Regions from separate parts of the Buttiauxella sp. BIGb0552 genome, predicted to be linked through region 1. Evidence: predicted binding sites of a transcription regulator. Region 1 holds the regulator's gene; each other region holds the start of a gene.
The links. Region 1 encodes CRP, which controls carbon source genes, mostly activating them, when cyclic AMP is high. Its sites were predicted from a motif close to ATGTGANNNNNNTCACAT; they were not measured.
Positions count from the first base shown of each region.

Region 2: a site for CRP is predicted at 5,810-5,827, ahead of yrbN (protein YrbN). Genes of this name have one in related genera too.
Region 3: a site for CRP is predicted at 2,670-2,687, ahead of EDF88_RS13240 (YfcZ/YiiS family protein). Genes of this name have one in related genera too.
Region 4: a site for CRP is predicted at 2,876-2,893, ahead of EDF88_RS05750 (PTS sugar transporter subunit IIB). Genes of this name have one in related genera too.

Region 1 is NZ_SODY01000005.1:10,325-17,722, forward strand. It holds gene EDF88_RS15240 (ABC transporter ATP-binding protein) at 1-1,680, shown strand, start outside; gene EDF88_RS15245 (LysE family translocator) at 1,715-2,314, opposite strand; gene EDF88_RS15250 (hydrolase) at 2,377-3,393, shown strand; gene EDF88_RS15255 (YheU family protein) at 3,395-3,613, shown strand; gene EDF88_RS15260 (phosphoribulokinase) at 3,727-4,605, shown strand; gene EDF88_RS15265 (OsmC family protein) at 4,626-5,030, opposite strand; gene crp (cAMP-activated global transcriptional regulator CRP) at 5,346-5,978, shown strand; gene EDF88_RS15275 (YccS/YhfK family putative transporter) at 6,168-7,398, shown strand, end outside.
Region 2 is NZ_SODY01000003.1:580,729-588,126, forward strand. It holds gene EDF88_RS11620 (peptidase U32 family protein) at 1-337, shown strand, start outside; gene EDF88_RS11625 (U32 family peptidase) at 346-1,230, shown strand; gene EDF88_RS11630 (LLM class flavin-dependent oxidoreductase) at 1,312-2,307, shown strand; gene mtr (tryptophan permease) at 2,339-3,583, opposite strand; gene EDF88_RS11640 (DEAD/DEAH family ATP-dependent RNA helicase) at 3,742-5,733, opposite strand; gene yrbN (protein YrbN) at 5,726-5,803, opposite strand; gene nlpI (lipoprotein NlpI) at 5,914-6,798, opposite strand; gene pnp (polyribonucleotide nucleotidyltransferase) at 6,916-7,398, opposite strand, start outside.
Region 3 is NZ_SODY01000004.1:237,655-245,052, forward strand. It holds gene EDF88_RS13220 (cytochrome c-type biogenesis protein CcmH) at 1-287, shown strand, start outside; gene mlaA (phospholipid-binding lipoprotein MlaA) at 304-1,062, shown strand; gene fadL (long-chain fatty acid transporter FadL) at 1,131-2,417, opposite strand; gene EDF88_RS13240 (YfcZ/YiiS family protein) at 2,794-3,078, shown strand; gene fadI (acetyl-CoA C-acyltransferase FadI) at 3,300-4,610, shown strand; gene fadJ (fatty acid oxidation complex subunit alpha FadJ) at 4,610-6,769, shown strand; gene sixA (phosphohistidine phosphatase SixA) at 6,957-7,398, shown strand, end outside.
Region 4 is NZ_SODY01000002.1:193,453-200,850, reverse strand. It holds gene efeO (iron uptake system protein EfeO) at 1-68, shown strand, start outside; gene efeB (iron uptake transporter deferrochelatase/peroxidase subunit) at 74-1,357, shown strand; gene phoH (phosphate starvation-inducible protein PhoH) at 2,014-2,802, shown strand; gene EDF88_RS05750 (PTS sugar transporter subunit IIB) at 3,065-3,385, shown strand; gene chbC (PTS N,N'-diacetylchitobiose transporter subunit IIC) at 3,472-4,830, shown strand; gene chbA (PTS N,N'-diacetylchitobiose transporter subunit IIA) at 4,965-5,312, shown strand; gene chbR (transcriptional regulator ChbR) at 5,325-6,161, shown strand; gene EDF88_RS05730 (6-phospho-beta-glucosidase) at 6,302-7,398, shown strand, end outside.

The DNA of each region.
Region 1 (7,398 bases):
CTGGCGATGCCAGCCATTGAATATGTTATTGATGGCGACCGTGAATTCCGCCAGCTTGAAGCGGAGCTGGCAAAAGCCAATGAGCGCAACGATGGCCACGCGATTGCACTGGTGCACGGCAAGCTTGATGCGGTTGATGCCTGGACGATTCGCTCACGTGCGTCGAGCCTTCTGCACGGTTTAGGCTTCAGCAATGAACAACTTGAACGCCCGGTCAGTGATTTTTCCGGTGGCTGGCGTATGCGCCTGAACCTGGCACAAGCACTGATCTGCCGCTCAGATTTACTTCTGCTTGATGAACCAACCAACCACCTGGATTTAGACGCCGTTATCTGGCTTGAGCGCTGGCTGAAAAGTTATCAGGGCACATTGATTCTGATTTCTCACGACCGTGACTTCCTTGACCCGGTGGTGGGCAAAATTATTCATATCGAACAAGAGTCGATGTTTGAATACACCGGCAACTACTCTTCGTTTGAAAGCCAGCGCGCGACGCGCCTTGCTCAGCAGCAGTCGATGTATGAAAGCCAGCAGGAGCGTGTTGCTCACTTGCAAAGCTTTATCGATCGTTTCAAAGCCAAAGCCAGCAAAGCAAAACAAGCGCAGAGCCGGGTGAAGATGCTCGAGCGCATGGAATTGATTGCGCCGGCACACGTCGACAACCCGTTCCACTTCAGTTTCCGCGAGCCAGAAAGCTTGCCGAATCCGCTATTGCGAATGGAAAAAGTCAGTGCTGGTTATGGCGAGCGCGTGATCCTTGATTCCATCAAACTAAATCTGGTGCCTGGCTCACGCATTGGTTTGCTCGGTCGCAACGGTGCTGGTAAATCAACGCTTATCAAACTGCTGGCGGAAGAAATCAAACCGTTGCAGGGTGATATCGGCTTGGCAAAAGGCATCAAGCTCGGTTACTTCGCTCAGCATCAGTTGGAATATTTACGCGCTGACGAATCCCCACTTCAACATCTTGCACGTATCGCACCGAAAGAGTCTGAACAGCAGTTGCGTGATTATCTCGGCGGTTTCGGCTTCCGGGGCGATAAAGTCACCGAGCAAACAGCTCGCTTCTCTGGTGGTGAAAAAGCGCGTCTGGTTCTGGCATTGGTTGTGTGGCAGCGCCCCAACCTGCTGCTGCTCGATGAACCGACCAACCACCTTGATCTCGACATGCGTCAGGCGCTGACCGAAGCGTTGATTGATTTCGAAGGCGCGCTGGTTGTGGTATCGCACGACCGTCACCTGTTGCGTTCAACTACCGACGATCTCTACCTGGTTCACGATGGCAAAGTGGAAGCGTTTGATGGCGATCTGGAAGATTATCAACAGTGGCTTGTGGATCTGCAAAAGCAGGAAAACCAGCCCGACGATTCCGCGAAAGATAACGCCAACAGCGCCCAGGCACGTAAAGACCAAAAACGCCGCGAAGCCGAATTACGCACGCTAACTCAACCATTGCGTAAGCAAATCACCACGCTTGAAAAGCAGATGGAAAAGTTAAATGTGCAGCTTGCTCAAGTCGAAGAAAAGCTGGCTGACAGCGCCATTTACGACCAAAGTCGCAAAGCAGAAATGACCGAATGCCTGCAAACTCAGGTGAAAGTGAAGTCAGCTCTGGAAGAATGTGAGATGGAATGGCTTGATGCGCATGATCAGTTAGAACAGATGATGCAGGCCGAATGACTGTTTGGCCTCACTAAAAGTGAGGCCAAACAACTCAATGCCAAATCAGCAGCACGCACGCAGCCGTCAGCAATCCCATAAATACGTTGAAGATTGTCCAGGCGCGGCGGCTACGAAGCAATGTGCCAATCATGCTGCCAAAGGCAATCCAGATGATGCCTGCGACAATGTTAACCAGTGCAATACCAATACTGATTAACACAACCGAGTGCAGATACTGGGAACCTGCAAGGCTGAAACTTGCTACTGCGCCTAGCGCCATCAACCATGCTTTAGGGTTGATAACCTGTAATAAACCGCCCTGCCAGAAAGGAATCGGTTCAGGTGGCGGTGCATCCGTTTCCAGTTTTTCATAGGTTGCGGAGCCGATTTTCCAGGCCAGCCATAATAGGTAAACACTCCCGGCAATCTTCAGGATAAGGTGCAAAGCTGGATATAAAAGGATTAAGCTACCGACGCCAAACGCCACCAGCAATAGAATGCATTGCATTCCCAGCATAATGCCTATCATCAATGGTATGGTGCGCAGGAATCCGTAATTCGCCCCGGATGAAGTGAGTAGCATATTGTTTGGGCCAGGTGTGATAGCAGCAACCCAGAGAAAGCCCAGCATTGAGAAAAAAAGCGTTTCCATGAAATGGGTGTTCCACACCCCGTAAAGTTAATTAGCAAACTAAATGAAACTAACAGTGTGATATGGCTACGACAAGTCCCGCAGTATTGAATTTTAATCACGAAGAAGATGAGCAATTTCGTCCGTTGAAGGGTGTGAGTAATCCACACCTGCAAACCATGCTTCCGCGTTTGATTCGCCGTCGCCTCAATTTCAAACCTCACTGGCAGCGTCTTGACATGCCAGACGGGGATTTTGTCGATCTTGCCTGGAGCGAGGACCCGCGCCAGGCAATGCATAAACCACGGTTAGTCGTTTTTCATGGACTCGAAGGTAGCCTGCACAGCCCATACGCTCACGGTTTAATCGAGGCCGCCAGCAAGCAAGGCTGGTTAGGCGTGGTAATGCATTTCCGTGGTTGCAGTGGTGTACCTAATCGCATGAAGCGTATCTACCACTCCGGTGAAACGGAAGATGGAAGTTACTTCCTTAACTGGCTCAGTACCCGTTATGGCAAAGTGCCAACGGCGGCGGTCGGTTTTTCTCTCGGCGGCAACATGCTCGCCTGCCTGATGGCAAAACAGGGTGCCGATTGTACGCTTCAGGCCGGTGTAGTGGTTTCAGCCCCTCTGATGCTTGAACATTGCAGCGCACATATCGAAAAAGGCTTCTCACGCGTTTATCAGCACTATCTTTTAAATCTGCTGAAGAAGAATGCCGCGCGTAAGTTAAGAAGCTATCCGGGCACACTCCCGGTAGATATGCGTCAGCTTAATGGAATGCGTCGTCTGCGCGAGTTTGACGATTTGATTACCTCAAAAATTCACGGCTTTGCTGACGCTATCGATTATTACCGCCAGTGCAGCGCTATGCCGCTGCTGCCACAAATCAAAACGCCGACGCTCATCATCCACGCAAAAGATGACCCGTTTATGGATCACCATGTGATCCCCGATAAAGCTATCTTACCTGCCAATATCGAGTATCAACTCACGCGATACGGCGGGCATGTTGGGTTTGTGGGTGGCACGTTACGGCGCCCTGAAATGTGGCTTGAGCAACGTATCCCGCAGTGGCTGTCTCAATTTTTGGACCAGTAATATGATGATTCCCTGGCAAGATCTGCCTCCCGAAACGCTTGATAATCTGATTGAATCCTTTGTATTACGCGAAGGCACCGATTATGGTGAACAAGAGCGTTCACTGGAGCAGAAAGTGGCCGATGTTAAGCGCCAGCTGCAAAGTGGTGAGGCTGTGCTGGTATGGTCGGAACTCCATGAAACGGTAAATATTATGGCTCGCGGGCAGTTTCGCGGCTAAGCGTTTAACTTCTATACTGCATAATAAAACCACCCTCACCCAGCTATCTCCCTGAGGGTGAGGACCAGCCCTTACTTACACACACTTGCTATCACCCATGGAGTTGTTGCCTTATGTCAGCCAAACATCCGGTTATTGCCGTAACAGGTTCCAGCGGCGCGGGAACGACAACAACCAGCCTTGCCTTCCGTAAAATCTTCCAGCAACTCAATTTACGTGCAGCGGAAGTCGAAGGTGACAGTTTCCATCGTTTCACTCGTCCTGAAATGGATATGGCTATTCGTAAAGCACGCGACCTGGGGCGCCATATCAGCTATTTCGGCCCGGAAGCCAATGACTTTGGTTTGCTTGAACAGACGTTCATTGAGTACGGCAGAACCGGGCAGGGTAAGTCACGCAAGTATCTACATACTTACGATGAAGCCGTACCCTGGAACCAAATCCCCGGAACCTTCACGCCATGGCAACCATTGCCAGAACCCACTGATGTTTTGTTTTATGAAGGTTTGCACGGCGGTGTAGTTACGCCACAGCACGATGTGGCTAAGGCCGTCGATTTGCTGGTTGGTGTAGTACCGATTGTGAACCTGGAGTGGATACAAAAGTTAGTGCGCGATACCAGCGAGCGCGGGCATTCCCGAGAAGCGGTAATGGATTCTGTGGTTCGTTCTATGGACGACTATATCAATTACATCACACCGCAATTCTCCCGCACCCATATCAACTTCCAGCGCGTCCCAACTGTTGATACGTCTAACCCATTTGCGGCTCGCGGCATCCCTTCTCTGGATGAAAGTTTTGTGGTGATTCATTTTCGCGGGCTGGATGACATCGATTTCCCGTATTTGCTTGCCATGCTGCAAGGGTCGTTTATTTCCCACATCAATACTTTGGTGGTGCCGGGCGGCAAAATGGGTCTGGCAATGGAATTAATTATGACGCCGCTCGTTAAGCGACTGGCGGAAGGGCGAAACATTAATCAGGGCGGCTAATCACCGCCCTGTTTTACACACTAAGCATCAATCACTTCATAGCTATGAGTAACGTTGACCGCTTTTTCAAGCATCAGTGCTACAGAGCAGTATTTCTCAGCAGAGAGGTCTACTGCACGGGAAACTGCAGCATCTTTTAGCTCTTTGCCTGTCACGATGAAATGCAGATTGATGTGCGTAAACAAACGCGGAGCCTCTTCACGGCGCTCAGAGGTCAATTTCACTTCGCAGTCGGTCACGGCGTAGCGGCCTTTTTGCAAAATAGAAACTACGTCAATTGCACTGCAACCGCCAACGGACATCAGCACCATTTCCATTGGGCTTGGTGCTTTATCACCAGAATTGCCATCCATAAGGATCTGGTGCCCTGAAGCGGACTCGCCCAGGAAGGTAAACCCTTCAACCCATTTCACTCGTGCCTGCATGCTGCTTACTCCTGTAGAAAAATTACCTTTCAGAGTACGCAGATTCAGCAAATCTGGCAACGGAAGGCGACATGCGTCAAGCTGAAACGAGACAACAGGAGACACTTGCCAAAAGCTATGCTAAAACAATCCAGATGCTACATCGATACATTGACGTAATGCATGTATGCAGAGGACATCACTAATTACAGGCAGCAAGAATGACTTGCATGCCATCTCCCCAAGGTGGGGAATATTCTAATTACTTGCAACGCCAGACAGGATGTTTAGCGTCCTGTCGTTGGTAGCCAGTTATAAAACAGAGGATAACCGCGCATGGTGCTTGGCAAACCGCAAACAGACCCGACTCTCGAATGGTTCTTGTCCCATTGCCACATTCATAAGTATCCATCGAAGAGCACACTCATTCACCAAGGTGAGAAAGCAGAGACGCTGTATTACATCGTCAAGGGCTCTGTGGCTGTTCTGATTAAAGATGAAGAGGGCAAGGAAATGATCCTCTCCTATCTAAATCAGGGCGATTTCATTGGTGAGTTAGGGCTGTTCGAAGAAGGTCAGGAACGTAGTGCCTGGGTTCGTGCTAAAAGTGCCTGTGAAGTGGCTGAAATTTCTTATAAAAAATTCCGCCAGCTGATCCAGGTCAACCCAGATATTCTGATGCGCCTGTCTTCACAAATGGCTAGCCGTCTGCAAGTTACATCTGAGAAAGTGGGTAATCTGGCATTCCTGGATGTGACTGGTCGTATCGCGCAGACGCTGCTGAACCTGGCTAAACAACCTGATGCAATGACCCACCCAGACGGTATGCAGATTAAAATTACCCGTCAGGAAATCGGTCAGATCGTGGGTTGCTCTCGCGAAACTGTTGGTCGTATCTTGAAAATGCTGGAAGATCAAAATCTGATCTCCGCTCACGGTAAAACGATCGTCGTATACGGCACTCGTTAATCTCCGTCTAAAAAATGGCGTGTTGCTTCATAACACGCCTTTTTTGTCTCTACACTTCCCTCACTTGCTCTAAATAATTCATGTTGCAGGTAGGCGGTAAGCTCAGGAATCCCCAGGAGCTTACTAAAGTAAGTGACTGGTGTGACTGAGTACAACCAACAACCCTGCAACTTGAAGTATGACGAGCAAATGTGGCGACGGCTGATCTACCATCCTGAAGTTAACTACGCACTGCGGCAAACGCTGGTGCTGTGCCTTCCGGTGGCAGTAGGTTTGCTCGTCGGCGATCTCCAGTCTGGCCTGCTTTTCTCGTTAGTTCCTGCCTGCTGCAATATTGCGGGCCTTGATACTCCACATAAGCGCTTCTTCAAACGTCTGATTGTTGGCGGCAGCCTTTTTGCCATCAGCAGTCTGATCATGCAGCTTTTATTACTTTATACCTCCGTACCGTTGCCGGTGATATTGGTCGTGATGGCGCTCTTGCTTGGGGTCACGGCAGAAATCAGTTCCTTGCACGCTCGTCTGCTTCCCGCATCACTCATTGCTGCCATATTTACACTCAGCATGGCCGGAAATATGCCGATCTGGAAACCGATGGTGCTGTATGTCTCCGGTACGATTTGGTACGGCGTATTTAACTGGTTTTGGTTCTGGATGTGGCGCGAGCAGCCACTGCGGGAATCATTGAGCCTGCTCTATCGGCAGTTGGCAGATTACTGTGAAGCAAAATACGGCATGCTGACTCAACATACCGATCCGGAAAAAGCGCTCCCTCCTCTGCTGGCTCGTCAGCAAAAAGCGGTGGATCTCATTACCCAATGCTACCAACAGCTTCATATGCTGGCGGCAAACCAGCAAAACGGCTACAAGCGTTTGCTACGTGCATTCCAGGTAGCACTGGATTTGCAAGAGCACATCTCGGTAAGCCTTCACCAACCAGCTGAAGTTCAGAAGCTCGTCGAGCAAAGCCATGCAGAAGCGGTTATTAGATGGAATGCTCAGACCATCGCGGCGCGCTTACGCGTACTGGCTGACGACATTCTTTACCATCGTTATCCACAGCGTTTTACGATGGAAAAACAGATCGACGCCCTTGAGAAAATCGCCCGTCAGAATCCAGATAACCCGGTTGGGCAATTTTGCCATTACCACTTCAGCCGTATCGCTCGCGTGCTACGCACCCAACGCCCGCTGTATGTCCGTGATTTAATGGAAGACCGGCAACGCCGTTTGCCACTGTGGGCGGCATTGAAAAGTTATTTATCGTTGAAGTCAGCGGCGCTTCGCAACGCAGCAAGATTGGGTGTGATGCTCACGATAGCCAGTCTGTTGGGTGCATTTTTACATCTGCCCAAGCCCTACTGGATTTTAATGACGGTAATGTTCGTGACGCAAAACGGCTACGGTGCCACACGAGTTC
Region 2 (7,398 bases), on a different contig from region 1:
TCAGGATGGTGAAAACGCAGGTTATCCGACGCTTTGCAAAGGTCGCTATCTGGTTGACGATCAGAAATATCACGCTCTTGAAGAGCCAACCAGCCTGAACACACTTGAACTGCTGCCTGAATTATTAGCCGCGAATATTGCGTCGGTGAAAATCGAAGGCCGCCAGCGTAGCCCGGCCTATGTCAGCCAGGTAGCGAAAGTCTGGCGTCAAGCAATCGATCTGTGTATGTCTGATCCGGAAAACTACCGTGCGAAACCTGCGTGGATGGAAGATCTGGGAGCGATGGCCGAAGGCACGCAAACCACTCTCGGTGCCTATCACCGTAAATGGCAGTAGGGATGACCATGAAATATTCATTAGGGCCAGTGCTGTACTACTGGCCAAAAGAGACGTTGGAAAAATTTTACCAGGCTGCAGCAAACAGCAGTGCCGAGACGATTTATCTTGGTGAGTCAGTGTGCAGCAAGCGCCGTGCAACCAAAACGGGCGAATGGCTGGATATGGCGAAAAGCCTGGCAAGCCAGGGTAAGCAAGTTGTCCTCTCCACGCTGGCACTGGTTCAGGCTCCGTCTGAATTAAACGAGCTCAAACGCTACGTCGAGAATGGTGATTTCCTGATTGAAGCCAATGACCTCGGTGCCGTGAATATGGCGGCAGAACGCAAACTGCCGTTTGTCGCAGGCCACGCGCTCAACTGCTATAACGCGGTGACGCTGCGCATACTGCTCAAACAAGGTATGGTTCGCTGGTGTATGCCGGTTGAGCTTTCACGTGACTGGCTGGCAAACATGCTCACTCAGTGTGACGAGTTGGGTATTCGCAATAAGTTTGAAGTCGAAGTGCTCAGCTATGGCCATTTGCCTTTGGCGTATTCCGCACGCTGTTTCACCGCACGTTCCGAAGACAAACCAAAAGATGAATGCGAAACCTGCTGCATTAAATATCCTGTCGGCCGCAACATGTTGTCTCAGGAAAATCAGCAAGTGTTTGTGCTTAATGGAATTCAGACCATGAGCGGCTATGTGTACAACCTCGGAAACGAACTGGCCTCGATGAAAGGCTTAGTCGATATGGTGCGTTTATCACCGATGGGTATGGAAACACTTCGCGTTCTGGAAGCCTTCCGCAAAAATGAGAATGGCAATGCGCCGTTATCTTTGGCACAGCAAAACGATTGTAATGGCTACTGGCGACGCGTTGCTGGCTTAGAACTGGTGACTCAGAGCTAAAAAAGGCTCACTTTGTTACTTAATTGTTGATGGTTTTCGGCAATACTGAAAGACAATCATCAATAAACAGAGTGAGCCGTTATGTCTCAAACTCCTTTTTCACTACTCGATCTAGCCCCTATTCCACAAGGCTCCCAGCCTCGTGATGCGTTCCATCGATCCTTAGATTTAGCTCGCCTGGCCGAGAAGCGCGGCTATCACCGCTACTGGCTAGCAGAGCACCACAATATGACCGGCATCGCGAGTGCTGCGACGTCCGTGTTGATTGGCTATCTGGCGGCGAATACCGAAACGTTGCGCCTCGGTTCCGGTGGCGTGATGTTGCCGAACCACTCACCTCTCGTGATTGCCGAGCAGTTTGGCACCCTGGAGACTCTTTATCCTGGGCGTATTGACTTAGGATTAGGTCGCGCGCCGGGAAGCGACCAGCGCACTATGATGGCGTTGCGCCGCCATATGAGTGGTGATATCGACAATTTCCCACGCGATGTCAGTGAACTGGTGTCATGGTTTGATGCCACAGACCCAAACCCGGCAGTGCGCCCGGTTCCTGGCTACAACACTAAAATTCCTGTCTGGCTGCTGGGTTCAAGCTTGTATAGCGCCCAACTGGCGGCCCAACTTGGGCTGCCGTTCGCCTTTGCTTCACACTTTGCACCCGATATGTTGTTCCAGGCGCTGCAACTTTATCGTGCCCAGTTCAAACCGTCTGCCCGCCTGGAAAAACCGTATGCAATGGTATGCATCAATATTATTGCAGCTGACAGCAACCGCGATGCCGAATTCCTGTTTACCTCGATGCAGCAAGCTTTCGCTAAATTGCGTCGTGGCGAAACGGGCCAGTTGCCACCGCCGATTGAAAACATGGATAGCTTCTGGAGCCCGGCAGAGAAATATGGCGTGCAGCAGGCATTGAGCATGTCTCTGGTGGGTGATATTGCGAAAGTACGCCACGGTCTGATCTCATTGCTGCGTGAAACGCAGGCTGATGAAATTATGGTTAATGGCCAGATTTTTGATACCCAAGCTCGCCTGCATTCCTTTGACCTGGCGATGGATGTTTACGAGAGCCTGTAAAGTTTTCGCCCCTCGGTGGAGGGGCGAAAACTTAGTGATAAACCGGCAGTAAATCGAAGCTTGAAAGGATATGGATAGCGGCGTTTGTCACACCGAAGATAAGAATCAGCACAATCATTTTATTCCCGCCCCACACCCGGTAAGTCGGGCTGCCAAATTTCTTGCGAGAAGCTTTTGCGAGAAGAGCTGGAACAATTGCCGCCCAGATAGTCGCCGCCAACCCCGCAAATCCAATCGCGTAGATAAATCCATCAGGCCAGATACCCCCCCCTAACATTGGCGGGATGAAAGTCACTAACGCGGTTTTCAAGCGACCTAAAGGTGAGTCATCAAATTTAAACAGATCGGCCAGATAATCGAATAAGCCTAATGTCACCCCCAGGAATGAACTGGCAACGGCGAAGTTGGAGAAAACGATCAACAGTAAATCCAGGGTGCGACTGTTCAGTACACCACTCAATGCACCGACCAACACATCAATATTCCCGCCTTTATCAGCAATCGCAATAAAGTCGCTGCGCGGAATATTTCCCATGCTGCCAACTAACCAAATAGCGTACAGCACCAGTGCCATCAGCGTTCCCCAGACAAGGCATCGCTTAATAGTCTGTGGATCTTTGCCGTAATATTTCATCAGGCTTGGTACGTTACCGTGGTAGCCAAACGAGGCCAGGCAAAATGGCAACGTCATAAACATATACGGCAAATAGCTTGGGTTGATGGCTTTGCTATCGAGAAGTGTTACGGGTTCGACATGCCACATCAGGCCGCCAAACGTCATAAAGAAAGTCAGGATTTTCGCGCCAAGCACGATGGTCGTCATGCGGCTGACTGCGCGGGTACTGAGCCAGACGATAAAAGCGACCACCAGGGCAAATATCAACCCGGCGAACCTTGCGGGGAAATCGACAGACATTTTGCCAAGCGTGTGGTGAATCACCGAGCCGCTTGCCGAAATATAGGCGTAGGTCAGGATATACAGCACAAAAGCGATTGAGAGGCCGTTAATCAGATTCCAACCTTTTCCCAGCAAATCTTTCGTGACCGTGTCAAAACTTGAGCCAACACGGTAGTTGAGATTAGCTTCCAGAATCATCAAACCGGAATGCAGCATACAAAACCAGGTCACGACCAGTGCAGCTAAAGACCAGAAGAACCAGGCACCCGACATCACCACCGGCAGGGAAAACATTCCCGCCCCAATAATGGTGCCGCCAATAATCATTACCCCACCAAAAATAGACGGCGAGGCGTGGATGGTTGCTAAAGTTGCCATACGAATTCCTGAGACAATGAACGACTGTCGAAGTGACAGGCTTGCTGCGCTACATTGTACCAGTACATGAGTACAATTTGGATAAAAAAAATCCCGGTTGCGTTAACCAGGATTTTTATCACTGCCTGCTGGTAAACAGCAGGCATAAACTTCTGTGATTATGCTTCTGTGGTACGACGACGAGCAGGAGCTGCACCGTCTTCACGACGTGGGCCACGACCGCCTTCACGACGTTCGCCGCTGAAACTACGTGGTGCACCAGCACCTGCTGGGCCATCACGACGTGGACCGCGACCGCCTTCACGACGCTCACCACCACCGAAACCACGACCAGCACCTGCTGCTGCACCGCCGCCACGACGTTCGCCGCCACGGTCAGTACGAGGCTGAGCATCACCCATCAGCTGCATATTCATTGGTTTGTTCAGAATACGAGTACGGGTAAAGTGCTGCAGGATTTCGCCCGGCATGCCTTTTGGCAGTTCGATAGTAGAGTGAGTACCGAACAGTTTGATGTTACCGATGTAACGGCTGCTGATATCACCTTCGTTAGCGATAGCGCCAACGATATGACGAACTTCAACACCATCATCACGGCCAACTTCAATGCGGTACAGTTCCATATCGCCAACATCACGACGTTCGCGACGTGGTGCATCACCATCACGCTGTGGACGATCTGAACGCTCTGGACGGTCACCGCGCGGTGCACGATCTGGACGATCGCCACGTGGTGCACGGTCTGAACGTTCGAAACGCTCATCGCGCTCACGGAATTCACGACGTGGACGCATTGGTGCATCTGGTGGCAGGATCAGAGGACGTTCGCCCTGTGCCATTTTCAGCAGTGCTGCAGCCAGTGTTTCCATATCCAGCGCTTCTTCTGATTCAGCAGAAGGTTGGATTTTTGCAAGCAGACCACGGTAAAGATCCAGATCGCTGCTTTCCAGTTGCTGCTGAACTTTAGCTGCAAACTTAGCCAGACGACGCTCACTCAGCAGATCGCGGTTTGGCAGTTCAACTTCAGGAATAGTCAGCTTCATGGTGCGTTCGATGTTACGCAGCAGACGACGCTCACGGTTCTCAACGAACAGCAGAGCACGACCAGCACGACCAGCACGACCTGTACGGCCGATACGGTGAACGTAAGACTCGGAGTCCATCGGGATGTCGTAGTTAACAACCAGGCTGATACGCTCAACGTCCAGGCCACGAGCTGCAACGTCGGTTGCAATCAGGATGTCCAGACGACCGTCTTTCAGACGCTCCAGAGTTTGCTCACGCAGCGCCTGGTTCATGTCACCGTTCAGTGCAGCACTGTTGTAGCCGCTCTGTTCCAGCGCTTCTGCCACTTCCAGAGTTGCGTTTTTGGTACGTACGAAAATGATCGCCGCATCAAAATCTTCAGACTCAAGGAAACGAACCAGTGCTTCATTCTTACGCATGCCGTGCACAGTCCAGTAGCTCTGGCTGATGTCCGGGCGAGTAGTAACGCTAGATTGAATGCGTACTTCCTGCGGATCTTTCATGAAACGACGGGTAATACGACGAATCGCTTCTGGCATAGTTGCAGAGAACAGAGCGGTCTGATGACCTTCTGGGATCTGAGCCATGATGGTTTCAACGTCTTCGATGAAGCCCATACGCAACATTTCGTCAGCTTCGTCCAGTACCAGACCTTTCAGGCTGGACAGGTTCAGCGTACCGCGTTTTAAGTGGTCCAGCAGACGACCTGGGGTACCAACAACAATTTGTGGTCCCTGACGCAGGGCGCGCAGCTGCACGTCATAACGCTGGCCACCGTAAAGGGCAACAACGTTTACGCCATGCATATGTTTAGAGAAATCCGTCATGGCTTCAGCAACCTGAACCGCCAGTTCGCGGGTCGGTGCCAGCACCAGGATTTGTGGTGCTTTCAGCTCTGGATCAAGGTTGTGCAGCAGCGGTAAAGAGAACGCTGCAGTTTTGCCGCTACCAGTCTGGGCCATACCCAGTACATCGCGGCCAGCCAGTAGCTGTGGGATACACTCAGCCTGGATTGGAGATGGTTTTTCGTAACCCAGATCGTTCAGGGCTTTAAGGATGGAGTCGTTAAGACCCAGATCAGAAAAAGTAGTTTCGATAGTAGTAGTCTCGATGATGTCAGTCATGTAGTACACGTGCCTCGTAGATGGCGGCCAGTCTACATAACTCATCGTGAAATTGACCTGCAATTTTCATTGAAAAGTGTGAACCGGCTCAAATTTGGTTGATTAACGAACAAAAACGCCCTCACCCGTTAAGGTGATGACTTTAATAAAAAAGTTTATGGGCTGATCGATGTTCGTCAGCTATTGCTGGTCCGATTCTGCCAGGTCATCTTGCTCCTGGCCCAAGAGCGCTAATTCCAACAATGCATAACGATGCTCAACGTAGTTGTGTACGTTGTTAGCGACCGCTAACTTGAACAGTGCCGTGGCGCTGTCCTTTTCCCCCAGACTTAGGTAGTACTTACCTAAATAGAAGTTGGTTTCACTGAGATGCTCAGCGAGCGAGGTGTTATCCGTTGCGTCCGCCTCGAGGCGTTCCATTAACGTTTTTTCGTTAATGTTCCCCAGGTAGAACTCGACAATGTTCCATCCCCATTGCTCTTTGTCCGATTTATCGAGGCGCTGTTGTAACGCCACTTTAGCCTGCTTTGCATCTAAATTGCTTTCAGCAATATAGAGCCACAGACTACGGAAAGGATCATTGGGATCGTCTTGATAAAACGCTAGCAGATCATCTTGCGCTAAACGATAACGACCACCGTAGTAGAGGGCGATACCGCGATTTAAATGCGCATAGTTGTAAGTTGGATCAAGCTCAAGTACAGAATCAAACGCTTCATAGGCAGCATCAAAATTGCCTGCCTGCGTTAAATATATACCTAAGTAATTGAATACTTCAGGCATATCGGGGCGGATTGCCAACGCTTGTGAAAAATCATTTCGCGCTAGAGCCCGCAAGCCAAGGCTATCATACAACACTCCGCGCTCATATAAAAGCTGCGCGCGCTCATCATCGGTTAAAGCCCGGCTGGCAAGTATCTGTTCCATGCGTGCAAGAATGACTTCTTGCTGCAAAGTCGGCTGCAATGGCACCGCCAGGACTTCACGTTCACGCCAGGAGGAGTTGCTGCATCCTGCCAGCGCGAGAGCTGTCGCAACGAAACACCAGCGCAAAAAAGGCTTCATTTCCCACTCCCGAAGACAACATATGGATGACGTCCTGTCCGCCGGCTCTAAAACGAGACTCCCTGCCCCGTAATAAATAGCTCTCCATGTCGCCATGGAGAGCTTAATCGGTATAGCTTACTCAGCTTCTGGTGCAGCTGGTGCTGCGCTTTCCGCTGGGGACTGCTCAGTTGCTTCTTTGATGCTCAGACGAACACGGCCCTGGCGGTCAACTTCCAGTACTTTAACTGGAACTTCTTGACCCATCTGCAGGTAGTCAGTCACTTTCTCTACGCGCTTGTCAGCGATTTGAGAAATGTGCACCAGACCTTCTTTGCCGCCGCCGATAGCAACGAATGCACCGAAATCTACGATACGAGTAACTTTACCCTGGTAGATACGGCCGACTTCGATTTCAGCAGTGATCTCTTCGATACGACGAATAGCAAACTTCGCTTTCTCGCCATCGGTCGCCGCGATTTTCACGGTGCCGTCATCTTCGATTTCGATAGTTGTACCGGTTTCTTCGGTCAGCGCACGAATCACAGAACCACCCTTACCGATCACGTCTTTGATCTTGTCTGGGTTGATTTTGATTGTGTGAATACGTGGAGCGAACTG
Region 3 (7,398 bases), on a different contig from region 1:
CTGAAGTATTGACCCGTAGTGGCTCGCTGCAAGATAACCAACTGGGTGGGAATCTGCTGCGAGAGCTCATTAAAACGGACCATACAAATGTTCGCGTGCTCAGCCTGCTGGCATTTAGCGCTTTCGAACAACAAAATTACCGCGAGGCAATTGGTGCATGGCAAGTCATGCTTAATGTATTACCGGCAAATGACCAGCGTCGGGCTGTGGTGCAAAGAAGCATCGAGCAGGCGCAGGTTGCACAAGCTGGTATGGACAGCACCAAACCTGAGAGCGCAGATAAATAATAACAGGGAGACACATATGAATTTCCGCCTGACCGGACTGGCGCTGGCCACGACACTTTTAGTCGGGTGCGCCAGCTCTGCCGATCAAGAGCCACAGGGGCGCTCGGACCCATTTGAAGGGTTCAACCGTTCAATGTACAACTTCAACTTTAATGTGTTGGATCCGTATGTTGTCCGCCCGGTGGCTGTGGTGTGGCGTGATTATGTGCCGCAACCCGCGCGTAATGGGATTAGCAATTTCACCAGCAACCTGGAAGAGCCCGCCGTAATGGTGAACTACTTCATTCAGGGTAATCCGTATCAGGGGATGGTGCACTTCACGCGCTTCTTCCTGAACTCATTGCTGGGTATGGGTGGTTTCATTGACGTTGCTGGCATGGCGAACCCGAAACTGCAGCGTGAAGAGCCGCACCGCTTTGGTTCTACGCTAGGTCATTATGGCGTCGGTTACGGCCCGTACGTGCAGTTGCCGTTCTATGGCAGTTTCACGCTACGTGAAGATGGCGGCGATTATGTCGATACACTCTATCCGCTGCTGTCCTGGCTGACCTGGCCGATGTCTATCGGCAAATGGACGATTGAAGGCATCGAAACACGTGCTCAATTGCTGGATTCTGACGGTTTGCTCAAGCAGTCATCCGATCCGTACATTTTGGTTCGTGAAGCTTACTTCCAGAGCCACGACTTTATTGCTAACGGTGGCAAGCTTTCACCAGCAGCAAATCCGAATGCTGCTGCGATTGAAGATGACTTGAAAGATATCGACTCGCAGTAAGCATTGAGTGGGTAATAAATATAAAAAAGGCGAAACCGAGGTTTCGCCTTTTTTATCACTGTTAACTATTAGAATGCGTAGTTAAAGTTCATACCGTACAGCCAGGCTTTGCCTTCAGACTGGAAGGTATATGGGCCTTCTTTGATCTCAACGTGCTGACCGTGCATGTAGGAAACGCCCAGGTCTACAGAAGCATCGTCGTTAAATGCGTAGGTAGTACCAGCACTGAGCCAGAAGCGATCCTGGTCCGGAATAGAGATTGAACGTTTGTCTGCCGGAACTGGGCTGTCATCGAACGCGATACCGGTACGGAAGGTCCAGTTTTTATCCATAAAGTAGGTGGTACCTAAAGCGATACGGTACGCATCTTTGAAGCTTTCATCTTTATAGAACAGAGTCTGTCCGTTGGTGCCAGTGGCTTTCAGTTCCTGGAACTGGCTCCAACTGGTGTAAGCCACGCTATAGTGGATAGCCCACTGCGGCGCTACTTTGTTATAACCGGACAACTCCCACATTTCAGGTAAGTTCAGGGTCAGAGAACCTGGAACAGTTTGGCCGCTGGTACCCCATGGGAAAGCTGTACCTGCGCCAGGGAAAGCATTCGCTTGGGCTGGAATATTACTTTTGTAATCACCATCGAAGTCAACTTTGACTTCGGAACGGTAGGTGAAGCCGTAGCGGTTATCTTTATCGATTTCATAAAGAATACCTGCGTTCCAGCCATAACCCCACTCGTCACCTTTCATGTGTGAGATTTGGGTTCCGGGAGTGGCAAGGCCAGCACCCGCGGTTTGTTCACCTGCGTAACGCTCAATTTTTGCTTTAGCGTAAACAGCATCAAAGCCAAGACCAAAGCTCCAGTTGTCATTTAAACGATAAGCACCGCTAAGATTCAGGTTTAGGGTGGTCAGATCGGTTTTGCCACCATATTCACCAGCGATATAATTATTGTTAAATTCTGTAGCAAGACCGTAGTTTGAGGTAACTGAAGCCCCCCAACCAAACTGCTCATTGATTGGCGCAACAAAGTGCAGGTTCGGTACCCACGCAGTTGGCGCGATGTTATCGGCACCGGTGCTACGTCCGGTATACGGCGAGCTACCAGAAATATTCACGTCAGGATCAATAAACACTGCACCGCCGGAGAAGGAAGGGCGGTCAAACATCATGATAGTTGCAGGGTTACGGCTTGCAGAACCCGCATTATCCGCAACTGCACCTTCCCCTGAATAAGCTCGGCCTAGGCCTGAGGAAGAGAACTCGTTTAATTGAAAGCCGGCTGAGTAGGCCTGCGATGAGACAATTGCCACTGCAACCGCTAGGGCTGACTTTGTAAACAGGTTTTTCTGGCTCATGACCAAAACCTCATAATGGATTTATTTTTATACAAACAATGTTACATACCGTAACAGGAGCGCGAATAGTAGGGTCTGTTCTGTTACATAGAAAGCAGACCAGTGGCGAGAGTATAGGTCTGACCAGATAGGATGTTGCAAGTTTGTATCTAAGAATTTTCAAATTTGATCGTCGAAACGAGATCTGCCTGGCAAAATCGGGTTCTTCGTCACTTAGCAAAATGGGTGAATCTTGTTTTAGATCATTTTTAAGTGTGATTTGGGTCACTTACGGATTTTGACAAGATTAACGACTGGAGTCGCTTCAACAGGGAGCGTAAAATAGACAAGATTCGTTGAAAACATTTTGCCTTTTAAATACAGAGGAAATCATAAAATGAGTAAGAACACTGCTGATGAAACCCCGGTTTGCTGCTGTATTGATGTCGGCTCTATCATCGACAACACCGACTGCACAGCAACATACAGCCGCGTGTTCGCGACCCGCGCTGAAGCTGACGAAACTCTGGCTGCGCTGACCGAGAAAGCACGTGCCGCAGAATCAGAACCTTGCCAGATTGTTCCGCGTTACACCGAAGAAGCTGACGGCGTTCGTCTGGATATCGATTTCACTTTCAGCTGCCAGGCTGAAACCATGATCTTCCAGCTCGGCCTGCGTTAATATTTCCTGGCGCTCTCGTTCCCGAGAGCGTCATTTTCCTCTCTTAAAGCGTGTTCCCCCTCCCAATTTTTTAGTCCCCCGGTTGGCTGATTGTAACTTTTTAGTTAAAACTGTGATCAGGTCAGACCACTATTGGTCGTTTACAATTTTATTCCCAGAAATATGCAGTTACAGCAACATCGCTGTAGATTCATAGACGCCGGGAAGAACAGGGGAGTTTTATGAGTCAGGCACTTCCGCTGGTAACCCGTCAGGGCGACCGTATTGCTATTATCAGTGGGTTACGCACCCCATTTGCCCGCCAGGCTACCGCGTTTCACGGCATACCTGCTGTCGATCTCGGCAATATGGTGGTCAGCGAACTGCTGGCACGCAGCGAAATTCCCCCGGAAATGATTGAACAGCTGGTTTTCGGCCAGGTTGTCCAGATGCCAGAAGCGCCAAACATCGCCCGCGAGATTGTCCTCGGCACCGGAATGAGTGTGCATACCGATGCCTACAGCGTTAGCCGTGCCTGTGCGACCAGCTTCCAGGCAGTGGCAAATGTCGCTGAGAGTTTAATGGCGGGCACTATTCGTGCAGGTATTGCCGGCGGTGCTGATTCTTCGTCGGTGCTGCCGATTGGCGTCAGCAAAAAGTTAGGCCGCACATTGGTGGATGTGAACAAGGCGCGTACTTTGGGCCAGCGCCTGAAATTATTCTCTCGTTTACGCCCGCGTGATTTGTTGCCGGTGCCGCCTGCGGTTGCAGAATATTCAACGGGCTTACGCATGGGTGACACCGCCGAGCAAATGGCGAAAACTCACGGGATTACGCGTGAGCAACAAGATGCGCTGGCGCATCGCTCCCACACTAAAGCCGCTATTGCCTGGAAGGAAGGGAAACTGGCGGATGAAGTGATGACCGCCTTCATTCCGCCATATCGCCAGCCTTTCAACGAAGATAACAACGTTCGCCAAAACTCCTCAATTGCTGATTACGCGAAGCTACGTCCGGCTTTTGACCGTAAACACGGCACAGTTACCGCGGCAAACAGCACGCCATTAACCGATGGTGCGGCTGCTATTATCTTGATGACGGAATCGCGCGCCAAAGAGTTGGGCCTGAAGCCATTGGGCTATTTACGCAGCTATGCGTTCACCGCCGTGGATGTCTGGAAAGATATGCTGCTTGGGCCGGCGTGGGCCACTCCGCTGGCGCTTGAGCGCGCGGGCATCACGCTCAATGACCTGACGCTTTTCGATATGCACGAAGCCTTTGCCGCGCAAACGCTGGCAAACTTACAAATGCTCGCCAGCGAACGTTTTGCTCGCGATGTATTAGGCCGCGCTCACGCTACTGGCGAAGTCGACGACTCTAAATTTAACGTACTCGGTGGCTCGATTGCTTACGGCCATCCGTTTGCTGCAACGGGCGCGCGTATGATCACTCAAACCTTGCATGAATTGCGCCGCCGTGGTGGTGGATTTGGCCTGGTCACCGCCTGCGCGGCAGGTGGTTTGGGTGCGGCAATGGTTCTGGAGGCCGAATAATGGAACAGGTTTCTGCTTTCAACTTACATATCCGCCTCGACAATATCGCGGTGGTGACAATTGACGTGCTGGACGAAAAGATGAACACGCTAAAAGCGTCGTTCGGCCCGCAAGTGCACAACATCATCAAACAGGTTCGCGATAACACTGCATTGCAGGGGCTGATATTTATCTCTGGCAAGCCGGATAACTTTATTGCGGGTGCTGACATAAACATGATTGCAAGCTGCAAGAGTGCACAAGAAGCGCAGGCACTGGCACACCAGGGACAGCAAATCATGGCGGAAATTGCCGCGTTGCCGATCCCGGTCATCGCTGCGATTCACGGTGCGTGTCTCGGCGGTGGGCTGGAGCTGGCGCTGGCATGTCATTCGCGAATTTGTACCGATGATGAGAAAACAAAACTGGGGCTTCCGGAAGTGCAGCTCGGTCTACTGCCGGGTTCTGGCGGTACGCAGCGCCTGCCGCGTTTGATTGGCGTCAGTCACGCCCTCGATATGATTCTGACCGGCAAACAATTACGCCCGCGTCAGGCACTGAAACTGGGGCTGGTGGATGAAGTTGTGCCGCAGTCAATTCTGCTCACGGCAGCAGTTGAGCTGGTGGGCAAAGGCCGTCAGGCATCGCGCACATTGCCGGTTCGTGAACGTATTTTAGCCGGTCCGCTTGGGCGTTCTTTATTGTTCAGCATGGTGAGTAAGAAAACTGAGCAAAAAACTCGCGGTAATTACCCTGCTACGCAGCGCATTATTGATGTCATTAAAATCGGTCTGGGGCAGGGGAGTTTCAGCGGTTACGAATCAGAGGCGAAAGCGTTTGGCGAGCTGGCGATGAGTCCGCAATCTGCGGCATTACGCGGGTTATTTTTTGCTAGCACGGAGCTTAAAAAAGAGCACGGCGCTGATGCACCACCGCGTCCGATTAAAGCTGTGGGTGTGCTCGGTGGTGGTTTGATGGGCGGTGGGATTGCTTTTGTCACCGCGACTAAAGGCAAATTGCCCGTACGTATCAAAGACATTAATAACGATGGTATTAACCATGCGTTGAAATATAGCTGGGACTTGCTGGATAAAAAGGTACGCCGTCGACATATGAAAGCGGCTGAGCGCCAGCGTGAAATGGCGCGTATCTCCGGTGGTACCGATTATCACGGTTTCCACAATCGAGACATCGTTGTGGAAGCGGTTTTTGAAGATCTCGCTCTCAAGCAAAAGATGGTCGCGGAAATTGAACAGAACGCTGCGCCGCATACCATTTTCGCGTCCAACACTTCTTCGCTGCCGATTGCTGATATTGCGGCCAATGCCGCACGTCCGGAGCAAGTGATTGGTCTGCACTATTTCAGCCCGGTCGATAAAATGCCGCTGGTCGAAGTGATCCCGCATGCCCGAACCAGTGCGGAAACCATTTCCACAACTGTTCAGCTTGCCAAAAAACAGGGCAAAACACCGATTGTCGTTGGCGACAGCGCCGGGTTTTACGTCAACCGTATTCTGGCACCGTATGTTAACGAAGCGATGCGTTGCCTCGTGGAAGGGGAGCCTGTCGATAAGATTGATAATGCGCTGGTGGCGTTTGGTTTTCCTGTTGGCCCAATCCAACTTTTGGATGAGGTGGGAATTGATGTGGGGACTAAAATTAGTCCTATACTTCAGCAAGCTTACGGAGATCGTTTTGCCGCACCGGCAGAAATTGCAGCAATATTGAATGACGATCGCAAAGGTAGAAAAAACGGGCGTGGTTTCTATCTTTATTCAGGGAAAGGGAGTAGAAGCAAAAAGCAGGTTGACCCTGCAATCTATACCCTGCTTGGTGTTTCACCTAAAGGGCAACTGGCAGAAAAAGAAATCGCACAACGCTGCGTGATGATGATGCTTAATGAGGCGGCTCGTTGCGTAGATGAAGGTGTTGTTCGCAGTGCCCGCGATGGTGACATCGGTGGCGTGTTTGGTATTGGTTTTCCACCGTTCCTCGGTGGCCCGTTCCGCTATATGGACACCCTGGGAGCGGGTGAAGTCGTCGCACAACTGCAACGCCTGGCCAGTCAGTACGGGGAGCGTTTTACTCCCTGTGAAAGACTTTTACAAATGGTGGAAGAGCAACGAAATTTCTGGGGAAAAGTGAACCCTGGTGAAGGAAATGTAGTCAAAGAATCATGATTATATGGTTCGGTGAATGGATGCTGGTCGCTCACTTAACGAACAGTGATTGACTATACTTGCACCATTGAGGTAAAAAACAGCGTTTCATTCGATGTACGGATAAGGCACAATGCCCGGCTGCTGAATTTCACCTTCGAAGTTTTAGGGGAATTCAAGCATTCCTGGTTAACAAAAGCGGTGCAATATGCAAGTTTTTATCATGCGTCACGGCGACGCAGCTCTCGATGCCGCCAGTGACTCGGTACGTCCACTCACCCAGTGTGGTTGTGATGAATCCCGAGTAATGGCGACCTGGTTGAAAGGTCAGGTTGTGGATATCGAACGTGTTCTGGTGAGCCCTTATCTGCGAGCCGAACAAACCCTGGATGTTGTGCGGGAAGCACTGACTCTTCCAGGTAAAGAAGACATTCTGCCGGAATTGACGCCGTGCGGCGATGTAGGTCTGGTGAGCTGCTATTTGCAAGCCCTGGCCAATGAAGGGGTTGAGTCGGCGCTGGTGATTTCTCACCTACCGCTAGTCGGTTATTTGGTGTCTGAGCTGTGCCCAGAGGAAACACCACCGATGTTCAGTACTTCGGCTATTGCCAATGTCACACTTGATCCTGAAACCGGGAAAGGCGTGTTCA
Region 4 (7,398 bases), on a different contig from region 1:
TGAAAGGGCCGGTAACGGCGCTGGCAGAAGACTTGTCACAACTGCGTGGCGTACTAGGTCTGGACTAGTTTTTATGGAAGATAAAAATAAAAACGGCGGGCATATTCCGGCTCGCCGCCGCTTACTGAAAGGTTTGGGCGCGCTCGGTGGCGCCCTTGCCGTTGTGGGCGGATGCCCAGTGGCACATGCGGCGAAACAAGAGACTTCTCCTGGCACGTTACCACCAGATGCGCGCATGGAAAAACAACCGTTTTACGGTGAACATCAGGCAGGTGTACTGACGCCACAGCAAGCGGCCATGATGTTGGTTGCATTTGATGTGTTGGCCAGTGATAAAGCTGACCTTGAGCGTTTATTCAAGTTGCTGTCTGCGCGTTTCGATTTCCTCACTACAGGTGGCCCTGCTCCGGATACCCCTAATCCACGGATGCCACCGATGGACTCAGGGATTCTTGGTGCGCAGATTTACCCGGATAACCTGACTTTCACCCTCTCTGCGGGAACATCGTTGTTTGATGAGCGCTTTGGGCTGAAAGGGCAGATGCCGAAAAAGCTGCAAAAGATGGAGCGCTTCGCTAATGACTCGTTGGATGCCAGCTTGTGTCATGGTGATTTGCTTCTCCAGATTTGCGCGAATACTGCGGATACGGTTATCCATGCCTTACGAGATATCATCAAACACACGCCGGATTTGCTAAGCGTGCGTTGGAAGCGCGAAGGGTTTATCTCCAACCATGCAGCGCGTTCACGCGGCAAAGAGACGCCTATCAATTTGTTAGGGTTTAAAGACGGTACGGCGAACCCTAACAGCGAAGATAAACCGCTGATGAATGATGTGGTGTGGGTGACGGCAGATCAGCAAGAACCAGCATGGGCGGTAGGTGGCAGCTATAAGGCCGTGCGTATTATTCAGTTCCATGTTGAGTCCTGGGATCGAACGCCGCTAAAAGAGCAGCAGACTATTTTTGGCCGCGATAAACACAGTGGTGCCCCGCTTGGCATGAAGAATGAGCACGACGAGCCCGATTACGCAGCCGACCCTGACGGTAATATGATTGCGCTGGATGCTCATATTCGTCTGGCGAACCCGCGCACTAAAGAGACGCAGTCCAACCTGATGATGCGCCGTGGTTACAGCTATTCACTGGGTGTATCAAAGTCTGGGCAACTGGATATGGGATTGTTATTTGTCTGCTTCCAGCATGACCTTGAGAAGGGCTTTTTGGCTGTGCAGCAACGTCTTAACGGCGAAGCGCTGGAGGAGTACGTGAAGCCAATTGGCGGTGGGTACTTCTTTGTATTGCCGGGTGTTGTGGATAAGCAGCACTATTTAGGGCAAGGGCTTCTGGAAGCTTAATTCTGTAATCTCGAAATCATTTCATCCTAAGCATCTCCTTCTTCTACATGAGAAGGAGATGCTTAACTTTCTCTTCTGACTATCTGAGAGAGGGGGCGTTGTACGCTTACTTGAAGCACGTTTTTTCCTACAATTCTTCCCCTGCTAATTTTTCATTTGCTAACTATTTGCCTGCCAGGTATTCATTCAATTTCTATATGACTACCCCATTGATATAAAAGTGTAATATTTTTATGTCATAAATTTGATAAGCGCATGACGAAACGCGAATGTTGATTTAAAGTAAAATAAAAGTTGCAATTTAGATAATTTTTGATGTAATTAAAGCACGAGCGGTAGTTCCCGGCTGTGAATCTTAATCACAATGGAGATCGCGAATGGTAGGGTCCTGTACTGGCCGATTGAACAAACATCTTACCCGCACAAATCAGCGCGGAGGCATCTCCTCCGGCTTCGCTATCTTCACCGCTAAAAACCCTGAATCCACAACCAATCAATGTATTAACGATGCGCTAAGCGGCGTAATTCGTCTAACTGGTGCATCCTCTCAACCGGCAGTTCATGGCTTAAAAGGAAGCCAAACCTCATCCGTTAGTGAACATAATCGCGCACTGTGTTGTGGCGCGGGAAATGAAACCAACTGTAAGGTGCCATCCATGGGAAGACAGAAAGCAGTGATCAAAGCTCGTCGCGAAGCAAAACGTGTGCTGAGACGGGATTCGCGTAGCCATAAACAACGCGAAGAGGAATCGGTCACAACGCTTGTGCAGATGAGCGGCGTTGAATCTATCGGTATGGCAAGAGATTGCCGTGATAACTCACCGATTGCGGCGCGAAATGAGGCTCAGGAGCACTATCTTAACGCCATCGAGAAAAAGCAGCTGATATTCGCCACCGGTGAAGCCGGGTGCGGCAAAACGTATATCAGTGCGGCGAAAGCCGCTGAGGCCCTGATACATAAGGATGTCGACAGGATAATTGTCACCCGCCCGGTCCTGCAAGCTGATGAAGATCTCGGTTTCTTACCCGGGGATATTTCGGAAAAATTCGCTCCTTATTTCCGCCCGGTGTATGACATCCTGGTGCGACGTTTAGGGTCGTCTTTTATGCAGTACTGCCTGCGTCCCGAAATTGGCAAAGTAGAGATTGCGCCGTTCGCCTATATGCGTGGACGTACCTTCGAAAATGCGGTGGTTATTCTTGATGAGGCGCAGAATGTCACCGCAGCGCAAATGAAAATGTTCTTAACGCGCCTTGGGGAAAACGTGACGGTCATCGTCAATGGCGATATCACGCAATGCGATTTGCCACGGGGTGTTAAGTCCGGCCTGAGTGATGCTCTGGAACGTTTTGAAGAAGATGAAATGGTAGGTGTGGTCCGCTTTGGCAAACAAGATTGTGTGCGCTCGGCCCTTTGCCAGCGCGCATTGAATGCCTACGACTGATTTCCGGTGTGAAAGAATTGTAAAGCCCAAACTCTGTTTGGGCTTTTTTCTTTGCGCGAATTATTTACCCAAAATGTGAAGGGTATCAAAACGGATAGTCAAGGAGAGACAATTTTGGGCTCCGCAATATTATTCCCCGCCGACGTGTTGCCGTATACTTCTCTCAACAAGAAACAATCAGAACTTTCCAATCAGTCCCTTTTGCAGGCGTGGGTTGTGCTGATTTCAGACATGCAGGCTATTGCAACGTGAGGAATTTATTATGACTAAAAGACGTATCTACCTATTTTGTTCTGCCGGGATGTCCACCTCATTGCTGGTATCAAAAATGAAGGCGCAGGCAGAGAAGTATGAAGTGCCTGTAATTATCGAAGCCTGGCCTGAAACTCTGGCTGCTGAAAAAGGCAAGGATGCAGATCTGGTATTACTTGGACCACAAATCGCTTATATGCTGCCAGAAATTCAGAAAGTATTACCCGGTAAACCGGTAGAAGTTATTGATTCAGCAATGTACGGCAAAATTGATGGGTTAGGCGTGCTGAAAGCAGCAGTCGCATCGATCAAGAAAGCAGCAAGCAACTAATTTTTTATTTTGTTTTATTTTTCCGTCAAAGAACGACCTTACACAACCTGGCCGCAAGAATCTTGCGGCAATAAAGGAAATTCCAAATGAGTAAAGTCATTGATTCACTTGAAAAGATATTGCTTCCTTTCGCAGTGAAAATTGGGAAGCAACCGCACGTCAACGCAATTAAAAATGGTTTCATCAAATTAATGCCATTGACCCTTGCCGGGGCCATGTTTGTATTAATCAATAACGTATTTCTGAGTTTTGGCGCTGGTTCATTTTTTTATTCTTTAGGTATTCGTTTAGATCCCTCAACCATTGAAACCCTTAATGGGTTAAAAGCCATTGGCGGCAACGTATATAACGGTACGTTAGGTATTATGTCGCTAATGGCTCCTTTTTTCATTGGTATGGCGCTTGCTGAGGAACGTAAAGTTGACCCTCTTGCGGCCGGTTTATTATCCGTTGCCGCATTTATGACCGTTACACCCTATAGCGTAGGTGAAGCTTATGCAGTGGGCGCTAACTGGTTAGGTGGTCAGAATATTATTTCCGGTATTGTTATTGGTCTGGTTGTCGCGGAGCTATTTACTTTTGTTATCCGCCGAAACTGGGTAATTACTTTGCCAGATAGTGTGCCAACTTCGGTATCACGTTCATTCTCTGCGTTAATTCCAGGTTTCCTGATTCTGTCTATTTTCGGGATTATTTCCTGGGTGCTGGCGAATCATGGTAGCAACTTCCACCAGATCATTATGGATTCCATCTCTACGCCGCTGGCTTCGATGGGTGCGGTAGTGGGCTGGGCGTATGTTATCTTCAACTCCCTGCTGTGGTTCTTCGGTGTGCATGGTTCGCTGGCGCTTACCGCGCTGGACAACGGCATCATGACCCCATGGGCGTTGGAAAACATCGCTCTCTACAACCAGTATGGTTCAGTTCAGGCTGCGATTGATGCAGGTAAACAGTTCCACTTCTGGGCGAAACCAATGCTCGACTCCTACATCCTGTTGGGTGGTTCTGGTGCGACACTGGGCTTAATTATCGCAATCTTCATGGTTTCACGTCGCGCCGACCACCGTCAGGTTGCGAAACTGGCACTGCCGTCAGGCATCTTCCAGATTAATGAACCAATCCTGTTCGGTCTGCCAATCATCATGAACCCAGTTATGTTCATCCCGTTTGTGCTGGTTCAGCCGATTCTGGCAGCTATCACACTTGCGGCTTACTCTCTGGGAATTATTCCACCGGTTACCAACCTTGCTCCATGGACGATGCCTACCGGTCTGGGCGCCTTCTTCAACAGTAACGGTAGTATCGCAGCATTGTTAGTTGCGCTGTTCAACTTAGGTGTCGCGACATGTGTCTACATACCGTTCGTTATCCTGTCTAACAAAGCACAGGCTGTAATCGAAGAAGAAGAAAGCGAAGAAGATATTGCTAACGCACTGAAATTCTAATCTTAATTTTTGTACCCAAAATAATTCGAGCGGCAGGAAGCCAACGCACATGCGGCTTGAACTCTGAAGGGTAGTAGTTTTGGTTGGGGATGGCCCCCTATCCCCAACCACTTTAAATATACCGGGAGATTGAAATGTTTGATTTGGATAGCGCAGTCGATAACGAAGTGGATACCGACGATCTTGAAGAAGTGGTGATGGGTTTAATCATTAACTCAGGTCAGGCTCGCAGCCTTGCATACGGCGCACTGAAAATCGCGAAAACAGGTGATTTTGAAAAAGCCAGGGAGTTGATGGCGCAGTCTCGTGAAGCACTGAATGCAGCGCACCTGGTGCAAACCAAATTGATTGAAGGTGACCAGGGCGAAGGCAAAACTAAAGTTAGCCTGGTGCTGGTTCATGCACAGGATCACCTGATGACTTCTATGCTGGCGCGTGAGTTGGTTACAGAACTTATTGAGCTTCACGAAAAAATAAAATAAGTTGGAGTCCCTATGCAGCCACCGGTAATCAGTATGGAAATCAACACGGCACGCGAGAGCCAGCTTTTTGATGGTCAACATTTCCACATGTTCATCCACAACAAAGTCGAAAGTGTCTCCGGGCTGCACCAGCATGATTATTACGAATTTACGGTAGTGCTGACAGGGCGTTATTATCAGGAAATCAACGGTAAACGTGTGCTGCTGGAAAGAGGGAGTTTTGTTTTCATTCCACTCGGCTCTTATCATCAAAGTTTTTATGATTTTGGTGCGACCCGAATTTTGAATGTTGGTATTAGCAAGGCTTTTTTTGAACAACATTATTTACCGTTATTCCCAGCATATTTTATTGCGTCACAGGTTTATCAAATTAAGAATGAATTTTTGACTTATATTGAATCTGTGACTGCTTCATTAAACTTCCGTCAGGGTGAGTTTAATGAGTTTCTTGAAATGGTGACGTTTTATATTGTGAACCGTCTGCGCCATCATAAAGAATCTGAGTCCGGCGGTGATATTCCTGGCTGGCTGAAAAATGCTGTTGAGCAGATGCATGGCAAGTTGATGTTTGGCGATAAAGCATTAGTGAATATGGTGGAGTTGTCCGGTAAGTCACAGGAGTACTTAACCCGTGCTACACAGCGCCACTATGGCAAAACACCGATGCAAATTATTAATGAGATAAGAATTGATTTTGCTAAGAAGCAACTGGAAATTACCAACTATTCTGTCACCGACATTGCTTTCGAGTCAGGTTATAGTAGTGCCAGTATGTTTATTAAAAACTTTAAGAAGTTAACGTCATTTACACCGCAGCATTATCGGAAGCAGTTATACAGCATTAAATAGTCATTATTCATTTCCATTGTGAATGTATTAGTGAAGGTTGGTCAATATACCCCATATTATTAGTGCGGCATATAACCTTCAATAATACATCTATATCGCTGTCTTAATTTACAGTGCAATAAACTTGTACCGGAGTCCTCATGAGTAAAAAATTGAAAGTCGTCACAATCGGTGGTGGTAGCAGCTATACCCCTGAATTACTCGAAGGTTTTATTAAACGTTACGAAGAATTGCCGATAACTGAATTATGGCTGGTTGATGTTGAAGCCGGAAAAGAGAAACAAGATATTATTTTCGATCTCTGCTTGCGTATGATTGAACGCGCGGCAGTGCCAATTGCACTGTATAAAACCCTCGATCGCCGCGAAGCGCTGGTAGATGCCGATTTTGTTACCACGCAATTGCGTGTCGGGCAGCTTAAAGCCCGTGAACTTGATGAGCGTATCCCGCTAAGCTACGGCTATTTGGGCCAGGAAACTAACGGTGCGGGTGGTTTGTTTAAAGGTCTGCGTACTATTCCGGTGATTTTCGACATCATTAATGATGTGAAAGAGATCTGCCCAGACGCATGGGTTATCAACTTCACTAACCCGGCTGGCATGGTCACCGAAGCAGTTTATCGCCACACTGACTTCAAAAAATTCATCGGTGTTTGCAACATTCCAGTGGGCATGAAAATGTTCATTAAGGATGTGTTGAAACTCGCACCAACGGACGAACTGAACATTGACCTGTTCGGCCTGAACCACATGGTCTTCATCAAAGATGTCATTGTTAACGGGACTTCCCGTTTTGATGAACTGCTTGATGGCGTGGCGTCCGGTACGCTAACCGCAGGTTCGGTGAAAAACATCTTTGATCTGCCATTCAGTGAAGGTCTGATTCGTTCACTTCGACTGTTGCCGTGCTCTTACTTGCTTTATTACTTCAAGCAAAAAGAGATGTTGGCCATCGAAATGGGCGAGTTCTACAAAGGTGGTGCACGTGCCACGGTTGTTCAGAAAGTCGAAAAGCAACTGTTCGAGCTTTATAAAGATCCGGCCCTGAATGTGAAACCAAAAGAGTTGGAACTGCGTGGCGGAGCTTACTACTCTGATGCGGCTTGTGAAGTTATCAGCGATATCTATAACGACAAGCAAAGCGAGCATTACGTTAACGTGCCACACCACGGGCATGTTGATAATATTCCTGCTGACTGGGCGGTTGAAATGACCTGTACCATCGGCCGTGAGGGTGC